DNA from 4 places in the Paenibacillus sp. FSL H7-0714 genome. Region 4 is predicted to be linked to each of the others. Evidence: predicted binding sites of a transcription regulator. Region 4 holds the regulator's gene; each other region holds the start of a gene.
What was found. The regulator Rex, encoded in region 4, represses fermentation and respiration genes when NADH is low (regulators of the CRP and FNR family bind a similar motif). The targets are predictions, from matches to a motif close to TTGTGAAATATTTCACAA.

Region 1 (4,400 bases), 2.3 Mb from region 4:
CGATCTTCTGGGACAGGCAACACAAATGGCTCGATTAAGACTAAATTAGCAGCCAGCGAATGCTGCGTGCGTTCGATCAGGTCACGATACGCAGCTTCAAATTGTTCAGGCGTTGTTTCCTGACCAGAATCAAAGCGGCGCCAAGTGTCATTTATCCCAATATATATGGACACCCAAGTCGGCTTCAGATTCAGGCAATCCTTCTCCCAGCGTTCCTGCAAATCTACTGCACGGTTGCCGCTAATTCCACGATTATAGAACGTAAGATTCTTCTCAGGATATAAATGCCCCAGACGAGCGGCGACCATCAATGCATAACCTACACCAAGCGATGAAGCATCATCATAATTACGACCCCAATCCGTTATACTGTCGCCTTGAAACAGAATGACATCGTTTTGTCGGAATAACATCACGTAATCCTCCCCTATTTTCCCCTGTTAATATTAGCCAATATAGTATATCAAAAATGAATACTACGTACTAGGACAATCATTAACAATTCATGGTAGAAACCACTAGAGATCAACAAAAAAACCTGCTCAAATTAGAGCAGGTTTTCCAATAATACAATTAATAAGCTAAGCTAAACAATCCTTTAATGTGGGACAAGTAACGAATATTACTTGCTTCCTTCATCAAGGTTGCAGGTAATCCTTTTAGCGGAGTTGAGCTAGCACCAACGATGGCTACACCGTCTTTACGACCTAAGCTCGCAAGCGTACCTGAGTTGATCGGACTAAAGGATTCAAATGATTTATCCTTCAAGTATGCATAAAGATTGTACCCGATCAATTCGCCCATTTGCCAAGCGATTTGTGCAGTTGGTGGATATGGACGACCATCTTCGGCAAAGACAACGGCGCTGTCACCAGCAACGAATACGTCTTTGTGTGATGTGGATTGCAAGAATTCATTTACCGTTGCACGACCACGGTTCACTTCAAGACCGGACTCACCAATCAGTGGATTTCCTTGTACGCCGCCAGTCCATACGAAGGTGTTAGCAATAATTTTTTGACCATCTTTCAAGTCAATGACATTATCCGCTACATTCGTAACAGGTAGTCCTGTCAAGAATTGAACACCACGTTTTTCTAAGCTTGCCACTGCGCGTTCGATCAATGCATCTGGCAATACTGGTAGAATCTTAGGACCTGCTTCAACCAGCATCAGTTTAATTTCTTTAGGATCCACGCCATATTTCTTAGTGAGTGTTGGCAACACATCAGCGATTTCACCAACAAGTTCAACACCTGTTAAGCCACCGCCACCGATTAGGATGCTTGCATCCGCTGGATTTTTAGACTTCGCATATTCACGGATACGCTCATCAATATGACGGTGAATTCTGTTAGCATCTGCTGCCGATTTCAAAACCATACTGTATTGCTCAAGACCTGGAATGCCAAAATAAGCCGTAGTGCTTCCAAGACCCACAACTAAAGCATCGTAGGACAATGTCACACCATCAGATAGTGTAATTTGTTTGTTTTCAACAGAAAAAGAATTCACCTTTGCAATTTTCAGGTCGATATCTTTACCTGCAAAAAGCTTAGCTAGTGGCATAGCAACAGCACCTTCTGCAACACTACCCGCTGCAAGACGATGCAATTCTGTAATAATTTGATGTGTAGGATATTGATTAACGACTGTAATTTTAGCTTCGTCCTTCTTCAGGTACTTGCGTACAGTTAAGGCGCTTAGTAGACCACCATAACCTGCTCCTAGAATGACAATATGTTTAGACATGATGTTTCCTCCGTCCTTACGAATGAGATATAAAAAATATTATTTCTGTTGACTGCGTTCGCCGGCAACTTGAAGATAAGCATTTACGAAACGGAAAAGCTTCTGTGCTTGTGGATCTTTCATCATCTTCATAAGACCAAATACACCGATCACATCGCTATTTTCATTCGCACGATCTTGCGCTTCGATCACTGTAGCTGCCATATTCTTCGCCGAATGCACCACTGGTTCAGCAAGTTCTTTAATTGCACTTACCGTATCACTTTTCAAGACTTCATCCGCAGCAACAGTTTGAACAAAGTCATATGACTTTGTGAGCACGCCGACAAGCTCTGTTAATTTTGGCAACTGTTCCACTAAGACAGTTAACGACTCCTGAACTTCAGGCTTCAATAGCTGCTCTAGAACATTCATTTGTTCTTGAGTGACAGCTAATTTTGGTGATTCTTGCTCAGGTTGTGTTTGAGTGATTGTTTCTGACATATCCGAATCTCCTCTGCAAATAAGCTTTGCTGCTTAATAGTAATAAAAAAATAAAAACTTATAACGCCATATTTCTATTATAGCACTTATCAAGTTATAAATGTCACAAAGTTTTTGATTTTTTCTAAAGTTTTGTGATTTTTATTACATTAAAATAAATTAGTCATAATTTTCGATATTTTTTATACATGCATAGATGATTAAATGCTTATTGTGTAAATTCATTCAAATTCATCTCCGCTTTCAATAAAACCTCGACCATTGCCGGATTGTTCTTTAATGGTAGCAATCTAAAATACAGAGAACGAACGAAATTTTTGGTGTTCACACGAGCAACGTACTGGCCACGGCTTCTCGGCCACCCCCCACATTGCTCCAAGTTGCGAATCCAGTCGACAATAGATTGTTGTGGAAGTAAATGATGATCTATCATTGTAGCTACAATCGTAGCGATCCGTTCATCTTCTTCGTCGCTAAATATGTGCTGATCGTTGTAAAGCATCCTTTGGATGACTGCCAAAACCTCTTCTCTTATTGCAGCATCACTCTCCGAGCAGAGTACCAGTTCATCCAAGGCATCTGCGCCATGGGCTGCAGCATGTGCCCAGCCTTCTTCTGGCATAAATCCTCGTAAATCCAGTTCTTCCTCATAATATCTAATCAGCGCTTCCTTCACATTTGTAAACTCTGCGCTAGCTAAAAAAGCCTGTTCCCTATGCCGCTGAAGAATCAGCGCAACGATCAGTACCGAAAACGTTCTTGTGAACACAGCCTGATCTTCTTTGCTGCCAATGTAATAGAACAAATGCTGCTCATCAAGGAGAATCAAAAGTAGTTCACGAAGCTCCGCATCACTAAACCATTGTTTCTCGTTAATCCATTTGTAGAAGGTGGAATAGATCAAGTCATCTCGTAGCTTCGGCTGTGGATCTCCTATGTACTCAAGCATCAATTTCACATAATCCCTTAATTGCTCCCCACTTTTAAGCTCGTAATCGTTCTCTTCAATTCTTTGCAAGTCAATTATCAACTGCTCTCTAGTATCGTTCAACATTCCCACCCTTTCATTAATAAAAGCAATTTAAATTTTTCGTATCCTAATATCCTAATTTACATCCCAATATTTTACAACATAGTAATTATTCTTCGACATTCCAAAGTACTTAGAGAGCTGAATGTAAATGAAGTGAATTTAATCATTGACGAATATAATTAACTGTGCTATTTTGAGTTAGTAACTAATAGTTAGTTCATTTATAAATATCACTTATTTATAATTAACAAGCAAATACATAACATATGGAGGAATAACTCATGAGCGCTTTTACAGATTTGATTGAATCCCGCAGGTCTGCTATGAATTTTGTTGAAGGGGTGAAGATCCCTCAGAATGAACTAGAGGAAATGTTCTCTTACGCCAGATTGGCTCCATCTGCATATAATCTTCAACATGCCAATTATAAAGTGGTTTCTGATGAGAATTTAAAAGATGAGATTCGTAAAGCGGCTTACGGTCAATATAAAATCCACTCCGCCTCAGCGGTAATAGTGGTACTCGGGGATAAGAATGCTTATCTGAAAGCCCCAGAAATCTTCGGAGGACTTAAAGCTTTAGGGGCTATGAGTCAAGAGGATTATGATGCAGAGATAGAAACGATTAACAATGCATACAAAGGAAATGATGCTTTCCAAAGAGATGAGGCTATTCGGAATGCTTCACTCTCTGCCATGCACTTCATGCTGATTGCCAAAGATAAAGGCTGGGATACCTGCCCGATGATCGGCTTTGATCCGGAAGCAATTCAATCCACTTTAAATCTACCCGATCATATGGTACCTGTTATGCTGATCACTATCGGCAAAGACAAGAAACATAAAATCAGACCACGTGGCTATCGTAAACCGGTCAATGAATTCGTTGAATTTATCTGAGGGTTATTGGAAGATATCGATAGATACAACAAAAGCGTTTCATCCGATATTTGAAGTTCGGATGGAACGCTTTTTTACTAAGGATGTGGAGCTTAAATCTTTCTTCACTACTTAGCATACTGAAGAATTGCAATTGCTGCTCGTTCCCGTCGTTCGGCGTTCTCACTAACAAGAGCTTCCTTCAAAATATCGAGCGCCATTGATAATGTCTCTTCATCCACATGCATTCGATT
Region 2 (4,400 bases), 280 kb from region 4:
ACAATCACATTATTTTTGAGCAAAATTTTCTTATAAGTTTTCTTCCATTCATCTTTGCTTGAGATCACAGTGTGTTCAGGACAATCCAAAAACTCACCTGCAGAAAATACATCCACCCCAGATATTTTAAGCTTCGTGGAAACAATCGAACCTTCATAAGGCTTGGTATCGCTACCACATAAATGTTTAGCTAGAACCATGCCTTGTTCAAATAGTGGAGCCACCAGTCCGTAACACATACCGCGATGCTCAGCACATTCGCCGATGGAATATATATTCTGCATGGAAGTTTGCAAATAATCATCCACCACGATCCCACGATTTACGGAGATTCCGCTATCTTTTGCCAATGTCACGTTCGGTTTGATTCCAACAGCCATTACCACAAAATCTGCAGCAAGCGTACTGCCATCACTAAAACGCAATCCACTTACTCTCTGTTCCCCGCTCAATTCTACCGTTTGTTTGCCCATAGCAAATTTCACGCCTTGACGCTCCAGCTCAGCTTGCAGCATCGAGGAGGCATTCCGATCAAGCTGACGCTCCATCAGATCTTCCATCAAATGAACTACGGTAACATCCATACCAAGGTTCACAAGACCTTTTGCCGCTTCCAACCCAAGCAAACCCCCGCCGATGACAGCCGCTTTGCTGTATTGTTTGGCCGCTGCCAGCATCGCATCACAGTCTGAAATGTCTCGGAATCCTACAACGCCCTCTTTATCACTGCCAGGTACAGGTAAAATAAACGAATTCGAGCCTGTCGCAATAATTACCTTGTCGTAGGGGACTATCATCCCACTATCCGTAACAACTTGCTTCGAGCCTTCATCAATTCGTGTCACCGTTGTTCCCGTGTGTAGAGTTATATTATTGTCTTCATACCAATTCCAGTCGTTTAGGATGATATCATTAAGGGTCTTACTTCCTTCAAGAACATAAGACAACATGATCCGATTGTAATTGGGGTGAGGTTCACTTCCAAAAACCGTGATGTCATAAGCTCCACCCAGCTTCAATATCTGCTCAATCGTACCTATGCCTGCCATACCGTTGCCGACTAATACTAGTTTTTCTCTTATCGTTGTCATGGTTAGGTGCCTCCTCAAGCTTATGAATACCTGATCAATTTCTCTTCTACATATTGGAATTATACGGTTCAAATTCAAGTCGTCATTGTGATTGCAGTCACTTCAATTGTGAATATTTTCACACTTTAGTGTACTGATAATTGTTAGATATCTTTTCCACATAAAAAGCCAGATTAACGATTCTGAACAACCGTTGATCTGGCTTAATGTACGATTTTTTAGCGTAAAGTCAATAAAATCTCCAATTCATCTTGAGCCTTGAGCTTCATATCCATTCCATCATCGAGTAGTTGTTTTCCGTTCACCTTCAGCTTCCATTCTTCATTACTAAGAGGAGTATAATCGTCGACGGAAAGCACCTTTTTATTGTCATCGGCCAACTGTACGCTGCTACAGCTTTTGAGCAGATCTCTTACAGTTAAATCCTCTTCAAATAACATAATATACGTATGATGCAAGTCTACTTCAACACTTCCACCGTTCAAGGTCAGCCTTACAGTTTGAAGTGGTGCTTGATGGTCCTTCGACTTCGCGGTGAAGACTAGCTGTGAATCATACCCTACAGTATTATTCCAATCCGCATTCCCAATGATTTGACCGCCCATCTGAAGCTCCCAAACCATTCCCGCCTCTAGCGAAAAATCCTTTACCGAAACAATGCTTGAGTTATCCTCAGCAAATGTGGCAACATTACTACCTTTCAGTAGCTCCATGATCGATATTCCATTTCTATAACTCCCACTAAGTAACCTATCTGATGGTTTAGTAAGCAGTTCATTATCTCCAACCCTTATCGATATTGTCGGTCCCTCTGATCCTGCCACACCATTATTAGCATTACTATTGCCGTCATTGTTAGTAGAGCATCCAACTATTATGAATACAATGACTAATCCTAGCATCAATTTCCACAAAGATCGCATGGGCATCCTGGCACCGCCTTGTCCCGCCTAATGACCATATAGCGTCTCAGGCTTGTAAAGTTATGTATACTGTCTTTTTAAGGATAACTTAAACAAGCCATGTTCTCAAATAAGTAATAACAAGCTTACTTCTCAGTATCTTTAATTATCTCCCCAATGATATTAAAAATTGGCAAAAAACTTTGAAAGCTAACCTTTATCCCCCTCTTTCTGCTCATTCGGCGCTATCTCGTAGTCCGCTTTTAAGCAATCCTTCCGCCTGCCATCCATCCATCCATCAATCGATCTTACCCATATTTTTCACGATCATTTCTGCTACCTTTTTCAACGGAGTTATCCGCTTTTCTGTACATTCTATAATTCCCTATAAAAAAAGCCCCCTAAGGGACTCTTTAGAACACTATTCATCTTCACTGAAACCTAGGGAACAATATATTATTCTCCAAATGAACGTGTTCAAAAGTCATACTCTCCAGCTCTTCCAGCCGGGCATATGTCAATCGATAGGTAGTGCAAGCATGCGCCGGTGGAGTGAAATCATCTGTTATACTACGTATTTTCCTCAAAATATCGCCCGCACCATCATGCTCACTCTCCAGCTCAGACAATGACTCACGAAGCGATGTCAGGCCTTCTTCACTAGGATTAGCAGCGTATGTCAACAGCTTAGGAAACTCATCTTCTTCTTCTTTAGCCGTATGCTCAAGTAAATCTTCCTTAAGTGTGTTGAACAAGTTATATAACTCCACCAAATGGGGAGAATCTCCGCCATGCACTCGATATACCTTAGTTACATTTTGGCTAATGAGGGGTAGCTCTTCACGAAGATAACGGTGGTGTTTGTTAATAATATGGTCAATTAATTCTTCTGAAGGTGCAGTATTCCAAACGATTTCCTCTTGGGGTACTGGATACTCTTCGAACAGCTTGTTTAGATCGCCGATGATTATCTCGTGATCCAGACCACGCTCAGCAGCTGCTTCAGCAAGAGGTTTAGCTCCACCGCAACAGAAATCAATCCGTTTTGCTTTGAAATAATCTGCCGCTTTAGGGAACTGTAATACAATATCCCTCACTAGTGCATCTGGGGTAAACCCAGCCTGTACCGATTGTGCTTGCTTCGAATCCGAAATACTATCATTAAGTTGTTTAGTTTCCATTATAGCTCCTCCTTGGGTTATGGGATTAGGTTCTGAATAAATCTTATCCACTTGCTCACCTTAACCCTGAAAGGAACTTTGACTTGTGATTGTACGCACGGAAATTGTATCTTATTTTTGAACGAAATTGGAGATTGTTGTACATGCAACGTAAACGCAAAAAAGCACCTTTGCCTACAAAGGTGCTTTTTCAACTCAATTTATTGCACATAAGCCTGCATATACGTCCGCTGTCCCTTTGAATCCTTCAAATAAGGTCCTAATCCGGCAAAACGGGAGTGATCCATATAAACACCGGTCATCCATCTGCCTTCCGTCAAGCCACCATTCCATTTAAGGACAAGATCAGGTGCGGAAATCCATTCCTGAAAGACTCGTATATCCTGATCTTTGTATTCTTTACATGGCTTAGACCGCTCAATAAGGTGGAACTCATTAAGATAAGTTGGAACGAAATAAGAGGATATCGTATGCAAATCATCATCGTCAAAAAAAGGCTCGTCGCCTAAAAAGGGTTTGAATAATATGGTATTCTCGTACATGGACCAAATTAAGGCTTGAAGCACCATACTCTGGCGAATGCCGTTATGAAACTTATATTGTCGCCCATGATTCGCCGCATTTACATCCTGTGGAGGTTCCGTGGACTCCAGACAGTGCCGTTCACAACCAATACACTTCCAGCCGGTCGGACTTTGAATCCATTTTTGAAAAATAGTCCCACTATCATTGTTTCCTTTGTAGAGTGAAGAGATAATGCTGTAAGGCACGCCAATCCACGCATCCCATAAGGAATCAGGAAGATGGCTATGCAGCATGAACAACGTCTTGTCATAGATGAGCTGTACTTTGATAGAAGCATTCTCTAGCTCAGCAACATCCTTTTTTCCATACGTTATTTCCCGGGAAAACAGGGTCGTCTTCGTCTTCATCTCCCTCGCCTCCTAATAGTTTTGCTATGCCTGTACTCCAGCTGAGTAGATTTGAGCAAAAACCAATACGCGAGCGTTTCCATTCAAGGATCATACAATGTTTTTCTATTATATTACAATTATTTTTAAACTGTGCAAGTTTTTTTCAAGCATAAAGGATTGGAACAATACTGTCACTGTCTAATATTTAGAAATTGAAAAGCCCCTTTTCCACCATTCCGGAAAAAGGGCCACAACATCACTGTGAATTTTAGTCTACCCAGCTCTCAGCCCAAGACTGAATCTGCTGCATAA
Region 3 (4,400 bases), 4.2 Mb from region 4:
TGGATAGAAACAGCTGTTTTTCATCCGTTCTTATTCCTTTATTAATCGTATTTAACAGAGTCCCACTATTACTGAATATTTTCAGATAAACAGTATCCGTCTGGGGTCCTACTCCTGAATTGTAAGCAACCATATATACACCGTCTCCAGCGGATACATTAGACATGCTCGCATTATGGGAAACCAGAAGTATTTCTCCCGAAACTGGGTTACCCTCAACAGTGAACACACGCGTAGCCGTGCTAATATTGTCGTTCCGTTGCCAGGAAAAAGCTATATTGCCGTCAGACAATTCCGTTATAGAGACAAAGCGCGTGAGTGCCGGGGTACTGGCGGCAGAGTATGTATTAATCTGTGTCTGACCGACCACCTTTTGTCCTGACTGGTTTAGCACCATGAAATAGGCATTGGGAGTACTCTCCCTAACGGTTCCCAATTGCAAATTGTTATCGCCGCTGTCGCTTTTATGGTAAGTAATCAGAATCCTTCCATCACTTAGCGCAAGCATATTCACATCAATCATTTTGTAATAGGTATCCATTAGACTACTCAGATCAACATCTGATCTAAGTGCTCCCGTGCGGTCAAAAATCTTTAAAAAATAAGAATAAACATAGGAATTGCCTTGATAAGCGAATGTGTTCAACACTACTGCGGTACTTCCGTCAGGAAGAACATCAACATCAGAAACATTCTTACCCGAGGCGTTTGTAACTGGAGTCTGAATGGGAAAGTCCACCGTTTTGGTGAATGAGGGGATGGCAGCGTATGCCCGGAGTGAAATCATCGGTAGCAGTCCAATGACTAATATAAAAGCCAATCCAATCTTGCCTAACTTTTTTAACATTGCTTTCCTCCTTGTCGAATGACTATTCATATAATTGTTAACGCTTCCGTAATTGCAGTTAATACAGAAAAGCAGATTTCTATCCTATTATATCGACATTTCTTAGAAAATAGTTTATTTTTCGACAAAAAAATACGATAAATCACAAATTTATTGTGACTTTAGTCATATATATTTGTGATCAAAGAGAAAATCATGGATTCGCACATTAAAAAAGCCCTCTCTGTCCACTAAACAGATTAGGCTGTCACGTTTTGAATTCCACATCCTGATTGCCGATGAAGAAGACAATCTATGATCATAGTTCTAGTTAAAACAAAAAACCGAGAAAGAGCACTTCATTTAAAAGTGTCTATTTCTCGGTTATGGTTTATTGATCCATTATTTTAATTAGTTAGGTTGCTCTTCCATCGCTCTAATGGATTCATCCACCTTTACCATCATGGAACATTCGACTCTTTTGCGGAAGACGTCACAGCTGAAGTCATAGGTTCCGACCAGAGAACCCGTCGCGTGCAGTGCATTGGCAGGACAACCACCGCTGCAGTAGAGTTTAGCCCAGCAGTCCTTGCATTCCGGCTTCGAGTAGCAGTTGCTCTCTTTGAATTGACATTGCAGCTCAGGCTTTGTGATGCCATCCCAGAGGTTCCCCATGCTATACTCTTCATCCCCTACGAACTGGTGGCAAGGAAAAAGCTCTCCCCAAGGGGTGACGGCAAGATATTCGGTTCCTGACCCACAGCCAGTGATTCTCTTCTGGATGCAAGGCCCTTCTGAGAGGTCAAGCATGTAGTGATAAAAGGTAAACCCCTTGCCTTGTTCACCGCGACCGATCATTTCCTTGGCGAGAATTTCGTACTGGTTGTATATCTCCGGCAGGTCCTCCTCGGTAAGTGCATAGGGCTCCTTTGGATCACAGATGACCGGTTCCATAGAGATTTTGTCAAAACCAAGGTCTGCGATATGAAATATATCGTTGGTGAAATCGACATTGTTACGAGTGTAAGTTCCTCGAACATAGTACTCTTGGTCCCCGCGCTTACGAACGAATTCCTTGAACTTCGGAACAATATGATCGTAGCTGCCTTTTCCGTTAACCGTTTGGCGCAGCCGGTCATGAACCTCTTTTCTTCCATCCAGACTCAATACGACATTGTACATTTCCTGATTTAAAAACTCGGTGACCTCATCGTTCAGCAGCATCCCGTTCGTCGTGAAAGTGAAGCGGAACTTCTTTTTGTATTCTTGTTCTTTACTTCTTGCATAAGCTACGATCTGTTTAACCACTTTCCAAGCTAAAAGCGGTTCTCCGCCGAAAAAGTCGATGTCCAGGTTTCGATGATGACCCGAATTTTCAAGCAGGTAATCGATAGCTTTTTGTCCAACCTCATAGCTCATGATTGCTCTATCTCCGTTGTATTTCCCCTGGCTGGCGAAGCAATAGTCGCATGACAGATTACAGGTATGCGCAACATTGAGGCAGAGCGCTTTGACATAAGTTTTTCGCTTTTTTAAATCAAACGAGAGGTTCTCATACTCATCTTTTGTAAAAAGCTGACCATCTTTTATAAGCTCCTCGATATCCACGATGGTTTCTCGAATGTCGCTCTCAGAAATACTGGAATCATGCTTATATTTATCCATCATCATGGTCACGATTTTGTCGACAGGAGTTTTCTCATAAAGTTCTATAATTTCATATGCTAGGTCATCAACAACATGCACCGAGCCACTGTAAGTGTCGAGCACGATATTGTATCCGTTTAGTTTATATTGATGAATCATACTTACTAATCAAGCTCCTTTTGCACACAAGTAGAAATGGCTTTGCCATCCTATAGAGGAAGCGTCCATTTCTTAAAAATAGCCGCCCATCAACAGAGCAATGGGCGGTAAAATTTCGAATCTTATCTGTTCATTGCATTTTCACACTTCTGGTTTGCAACGCCGCAGGAAGTTTTACAAGCGGACTGGCATGAGGTCTGGCATGCGCCGCATCCGCCGTGTTTTGCGGTATCCATCAGTTTACGGGTGCTCAGTGTTACGATTCTTTTCACGATAAATAACTCCTTCTGTAATTTCTTGTGATCACTTTCACTTAATTTCCATGGAACATCGTAGCAACCTGACGTAAGTACGTCTATGATTCCCGTCACCTAGCAGAGCAGAGAGGGATTAAACATAAGCATCAACGTTAATTTTGGTGCATTCTTTCATGCTTGTGATCGTAGGATGCCGTAGCAGGAACCAGAGTCAGAGCAATGCTAAAAAAGTGACTAAAGAAACAAAAAAGAGACGGCAATGATGCCATCTCTTTAACAACGATTTTTTCTCATACTTGTCGGTAAAGTCCAATAAATATAAGGATTTCATAACACTGTATCCTTCCTTACCAGTAGAACGACACTCTCCGATTCAATATGCACATTATGCGAACATCCCTCTCATTATCATGGCTATTGTTATGGCGGGAAGAAGTCGCGTAGAATTAGGGATTCTTGTAGGGAGTGTTTCTTGAATATTCCATGAAGTTATTTATTTTCATAATGAACTACGCCTTAGTTCATAAAAATATTGCACACTTGGATGCTTTAACTTCATCTTCTCGCTCATGTTTAAAATTCGCTTTTTCCCAACTCGTCTGTCCACTAAAGCTAGAATATTCAATAAGATATCGTCGCTTTCTAAGCTCTCCTCAATGGAAATAGATAAATACTTAGTAGCTATAACAATAAAATTCGATTTACTTAATGACGTCTGTGCTGACAAAAGCTCCTTTGCAACCTCTGATATTTTTCTGCTTCTTGCAATGACTATTAAACGATCCTCCGGGATGATCCCCTTACTATCTTTTCTAACCGCTTCAATGTCTTCATGGTTGATAGGAATTTGAAGATCTGAATCATTCTTAATCTCCTGCTCCGTCTGATACCATCTAATTGAGCTAGTTCTATCATTCATATTAAGTACGTTCTTTTTATCTACCGAAATATAACAATTCCCTGATTTATCAGGTAAATAACGGTAACTGCTTGCGCGATATTCAACCCTGCCGTATAACGCAGGACAGAGAAAACTCTCCAGTTGTTGCTTCAATTTGCTCCAGGACATGTATCCTCCTATGTTTTATGTTATAAATACCTGTTGAGGCAATCGTTCTATTATACAATACATAATACAATCCCACTAAAACCTGAATAATATCTTGATACTGTACATAGAAACAAGCCGATTAGGTATAGACCCCGTGGTCTGGCACCTAATCGGCTTGTTATGTTACACCTCAAACGTTTTTACTTCAGTTATTAGTCTTACTCGGACAGATAATTCGATAACCGGTACAGGAAGTTTCAGCGCGGGTCGTATTTCTGCTTGGATGGATTATTTCTCCATTACTTATCGTGACCTTTACCCGGGTTTTCTTTTGAGTATTCAAAGGTCACTTTTACAGGCTCGCTCATATAGCCAGTTGATAGATACGCCTCATTGGTTCCTTTTAAATTACCCGTAAGTTTGAATGTGAATTGGAAGCTTCCCGCGACTGTACTCTTCG
Region 4 (4,400 bases):
TTTTAAGGGCAGAGGGCATTATTTGTGTCTTCGTAAGTTCGAACATAAAATTAATAAAAAAGACTTTATAAGTCCGAGGGAAGATGCGCTTACTGCGGCTCAGATGATCGTTTGGCTGACACAAAGTGAATCAGGAGATGACGAAGAGCTCAATCTAAGTGGACGTGGCGGAGATTTTTGGGAGACGGTGGCAAGCGATACCGATTCTTGTCTGGGTCGCTCGTGTCCTTGGTTCCGTAAGTGTTATTATCATCGGGCTAAGCATGAAGCTGGTATTGCAGACGTGGTCATTACGAACCACTCTAAGCTTTTCGCTGATGTTAAGGCTGGGCATCAACTACTTCCCGCTTATGAACATCTTGTAATAGATGAGGCCCATCATCTGGAGGACGTGGCTGGCAAGCATTTAGGCATGCATATGAAGCATTTCACGGTGGCACATACATTATCGCGTCTTTATAAGGATAGTCGAAATGGCCAACTTCCTACACTTCGCCAAATGCTTCAGTCATCAGGCAGTGAGGAAGCTTCTGAATGGAGCGGAGTGATCGATAGAATCTATCCGGACCTGCTTACCGTAAAAGAAACCTGGGATCTGCTTAGTGATAAACTATTCAGCCTCTTGCCGGAACGTAGCGATGCAGCGGCGGGAGAAGCCGGCCAGTTAGTCATGCGGCTACTTCCTACCCGTAAACCGAAAGATTGGGATGAATTGGTTGCTTTAGAGAATACTATGAATCTGACATTAAGCGAAATTATCCGTAAAGGTGATAAAATGCTTAATGAGATGCGAGATCAAGAAGGTCAATCTTCCTCAGATAGTCTAGTTACCGATATTAGCGGCTTATTTAAGGATTTAGCTTCGATACGTGAGCAAGTACGGTTTTTTATGGGATTAAATGATGAGAATGTAGTATATTGGCTGGAGGCGAATGGAAATTATCGCAGTAAATCGCTACAGCTGTATGCCGTTCCTGTTGATGTTAGTACTCAGCTTAAGGAGCTGTTTTTCGACAAGAAGAAAAGTATCGTGCTAACTTCGGCGACACTCTCTGTGGATAAATCTTTCCAGTTTATGATTGATAATCTCGGACTTAATGAAGCTGCGGAAGAGGGGCGTCTGATGACGTCACTCCTGCCTTCTCCCTTTAAGTATCGGGAGCAGGCGCTGTTAGTTATTCCGCGGGATTTCCCTAGTGTGAAGGGGAGTGTAGGCGATGCCCGATTTGTCGATACACTCGTACAGTCACTAGCAGAAGCAGCTATTACAACACGTGGGCGGATGCTTGTCCTGTTTACTTCTTACAAGATGCTACGCCAGGTTTACGATCCTCTGAAAGAGGCTCTAGCCTCACAAGAGATCACGGTGCTAGGTCAAGGCGTGGAGGGGGGCAGCCGTAGCAAGCTGATCCGCCGTTTTCAGGACAGTGCAGCTTCTGTACTGTTAGGAACAAGCAGCTTTTGGGAGGGTGTAGATATTCCAGGTGAAGCATTAACATGCTTGGCCATCGTGAGGCTCCCATTTCAACCGCCAAACCACCCCCTAGCGGAAGCGAAGTCTGAGTTATTACAAGCCCAGAAAAAGAATCCGTTCATGAAGTTGTCTGTTCCTCAGGCGGTTATTCGCTTCAAGCAAGGATTTGGGAGGCTGGTACGGACAGCGCAAGATCGGGGTATTGTTATTGTGTATGACACAAGGGTGATCGAATCTCACTATGGGAAGTATTTCCTCTATTCGTTGCCTGGCCCGAAAATGGAGCATATGCTTACGGATCAAATGGTTCCTCGTATAGCGGAGTGGTTGGAAGACGGAGGCGTTTCTTGAAAAGAACGTCATCGATCTTATTAATCACTCTACAAGGAAGGGCGGTATAAGAATACCGCTCTTCCTTGAGACGAGGTGCAGATATTTCGATAGGATTTGAACAGAATATCACTTAAATTAGGAGGTAAATTATGAAATCGGATAAAATATCAGAAGCCGTTGTTCGCAGACTTCCTGTGTACTTGCGTTTCTTGAATGATCTCCAGAAACGTGAAATATTAACCGTTTCCTCACAAGAACTAGGACAAAAACTTGATTTAAATCCTGCTCAAATTCGTAAAGATTTAGCTTATTTTGGAGACTTTGGTAGAAAAGGTATCGGGTATGACGTAACTTATCTTATTGAAAAAATCCGTCATATTCTGAAGCTGGATCAACAATTGAATGTGGCTTTAGTAGGTGCTGGTAACCTTGGACATGCATTATCTAATTACAATGCTTATCTGAAAGATACTATGAAGATTACCGCTATATTTGACTCCTATGCACCTAAGGTAGGGCGGAAAATCAACTCTCTTACCGTTCAACCGATGGAGGAGCTTGGTCAGACGGTTCGTGAGCAAGGTATTCGAATTGGGATAATTACTGTGCCTGATTCAGAAGCGCAGAATGTAGCAGATATTCTCATTGAGTCTGGCATTGAGGCGATTTTGAATTTTGCACCAGTGATTCTAAAAACACCATCGAATATCCGTGTTCATGCTGCCGATTTTACAACGGATTTGCAAAGCCTTGCTTATTATTTGAAAGACGGAAAGGAAGAAAGCGGAAATGAAGAGCAGTAAAACGATTATTAAGGGCGGGCGTTTTCTTATTCCGGGAACGGATGAGCCGGTTCTGAGCGGATATATGACTATTGAAGATGATTTGATCACTTACATAGGAAAAGAAGAACCTTTAATGGAAGATGATGTGCAAGTTGTTGATGGCAGTCGTCTGCTGTTTATGCCAGGTCTGGTAAACACACATGGCCATGCCGCAATGTCATTGCTTCGTGGTTATGGAGATGATTTAGCACTTCAGGTGTGGCTTCAAGAGAAGATGTGGCCGATGGAAGCGAAATTCACTGGAGAAGATGTATACTGGGGAACCTCCTTGTCGGTACTGGAAATGCTAAAAGGTGGTACTACAACCTTCTTGGATATGTATGATCATATGGATCGAGTAGCAGAGGTAGTCGAATTATCAGGCATCCGTTCCGTACTGATGAGAGGCGTAATCGGATTATGCCCAGAGGAAGTACAAAATCACAAGCTTGCGGAAGCGATTTCTTTTGCACGAAATTGGCATGGTAAGGCTGATGGTAGAATTACGACGATGATCTCGCCACACGCCCCATATACTTGCCCACCGGACTTCTTTGTTAAGTTTGTACAAGCGGCACATGATTTGGATTTACCGATGCATACCCATATGTCCGAGACCAAACGCGAAGTGGAGCAGAATGTGGTGGATTACGGACTTCGGCCTGTAGCGCATTTAGAGAAGCTTGGAATGTTCACACGTCCGTCTATTGTTGCACATGGCGTTCATTTGAATGATGAAGAGATCGAGATACTGGCTCGTCATGATGTAGGCGTGTCTCATAACCCAGGAAGTAATCTGAAACTGGCTAGTGGAGTGGCTCGGGTTACGGATCTTCTAAAGGCTGGTGTGAAGGTGTCACTGGGTACAGATGGTGCGGCAAGCAATAATAACCTGGATATGTTTGAAGAGATGCGTCTTGCAGCCCTCATCCATAAAGGTGTAAGTGGTGATCCGACGGCTGTCCCAGCTCCGGAAGCGCTGCGTATAGCTACAGAGTATGGCGCAAAGTCTATCTTTTTAAATGATGTGGGTAGACTCGCTGTTGGCATGAAAGCGGACTTTATCGCGATTGATATAGACCAGCCGCATTTGCTACCACACACAGATCTGTTGTCTCATGCTGTATACTCTGCCAGCGCCAAGGACGTTGAGCATGTATGGGTGAATGGTAAACAGGTTGTAAAACATGGAGAATGTGTAACGCTAGATGAGGAAGCAATCCGTCGTAAGGCGCAAGAATCATTTGATGGACTGCTTAAACGATAGTCTAAGATCATAACGAATAACTGAAAGGCTGTGACTTTCTGCGATTGCAAAGTTACAGCCTTTTGTGTTTCTGATAATTAGATCATTGAATTGGATATGAAACTTTGGATAAACACACAGGTGTGTTATATAATCAAAAAAGATATATTACTAGAAAGGGAGCTGTACCTTGAAGAAAAGGAAAAAATGGATCCTCCTGGGGTCAGTTCTGATTCTGCTCCTTCTGTTCGGACTTATCCAGTTCTATGCTTATATTATGAAAGATCAATGGAACGAGCGAGATATCGCTAAGGATGTCGCTAAAACCAGTGCTGGTCTGACAGAGGTAACCAAAGCGCAGAAATCCGTGTGGGATGATAATGCGGTGTACTGGGTCTTAACAGGGAAGAATGAAGCCGGGACCGAGTTGATGGTTTGGGTACGTTTTACTGTAGACGGGAAGTTTGCTGAAGGAACCGACGCAGTATATGCTGAAGAACTAAGTAAAGGGACCTCTGAAGCG

Region 1: a site for Rex is predicted at 2,368-2,385, ahead of NST34_RS11590 (DUF1641 domain-containing protein). Genes of this name have one in related genera too.
Region 2: a site for Rex is predicted at 1,198-1,215, ahead of nirB (nitrite reductase large subunit NirB). Genes of this name have one in related genera too.
Region 3: a site for Rex is predicted at 2,930-2,947, ahead of scfA (six-cysteine ranthipeptide SCIFF). Genes of this name have one in related genera too.

Annotation. Positions count from the first base shown of each region.
Region 1 covers NZ_JBBOPT010000001.1:2,669,937-2,674,336, reverse strand. The annotation lists gene NST34_RS11600 (SGNH/GDSL hydrolase family protein) at 1-413, opposite strand, end outside; gene NST34_RS11595 (NAD(P)/FAD-dependent oxidoreductase) at 574-1,752, opposite strand; gene NST34_RS11590 (DUF1641 domain-containing protein) at 1,792-2,235, opposite strand; gene NST34_RS11585 (DUF2785 domain-containing protein) at 2,444-3,286, opposite strand; gene NST34_RS11580 (nitroreductase family protein) at 3,550-4,167, shown strand; gene NST34_RS11575 (hypothetical protein) at 4,275-4,400, opposite strand, start outside.
Region 2 covers NZ_JBBOPT010000001.1:5,232,587-5,236,986, forward strand. The annotation lists gene nirB (nitrite reductase large subunit NirB) at 1-1,091, opposite strand, end outside; gene NST34_RS23440 (hypothetical protein) at 1,310-2,020, opposite strand; gene ric (iron-sulfur cluster repair di-iron protein) at 2,425-3,174, opposite strand; gene NST34_RS23450 (hypothetical protein) at 3,375-4,106, opposite strand; gene NST34_RS23455 (winged helix-turn-helix transcriptional regulator) at 4,357-4,400, opposite strand, start outside.
Region 3 covers NZ_JBBOPT010000001.1:792,825-797,224, reverse strand. The annotation lists gene NST34_RS03560 (S-layer homology domain-containing protein) at 1-847, opposite strand, end outside; gene scfB (thioether cross-link-forming SCIFF peptide maturase) at 1,238-2,632, opposite strand; gene scfA (six-cysteine ranthipeptide SCIFF) at 2,755-2,904, opposite strand; gene NST34_RS03545 (SF0329 family protein) at 3,389-3,958, opposite strand; gene NST34_RS03540 (DUF4855 domain-containing protein) at 4,240-4,400, opposite strand, start outside.
Region 4 covers NZ_JBBOPT010000001.1:4,951,481-4,955,880, reverse strand. The annotation lists gene dinG (ATP-dependent DNA helicase DinG) at 1-1,825, shown strand, start outside; gene NST34_RS22120 (redox-sensing transcriptional repressor Rex) at 1,957-2,610, shown strand; gene NST34_RS22115 (amidohydrolase) at 2,597-3,898, shown strand; gene NST34_RS22110 (cell wall elongation regulator TseB-like domain-containing protein) at 4,068-4,400, shown strand, end outside.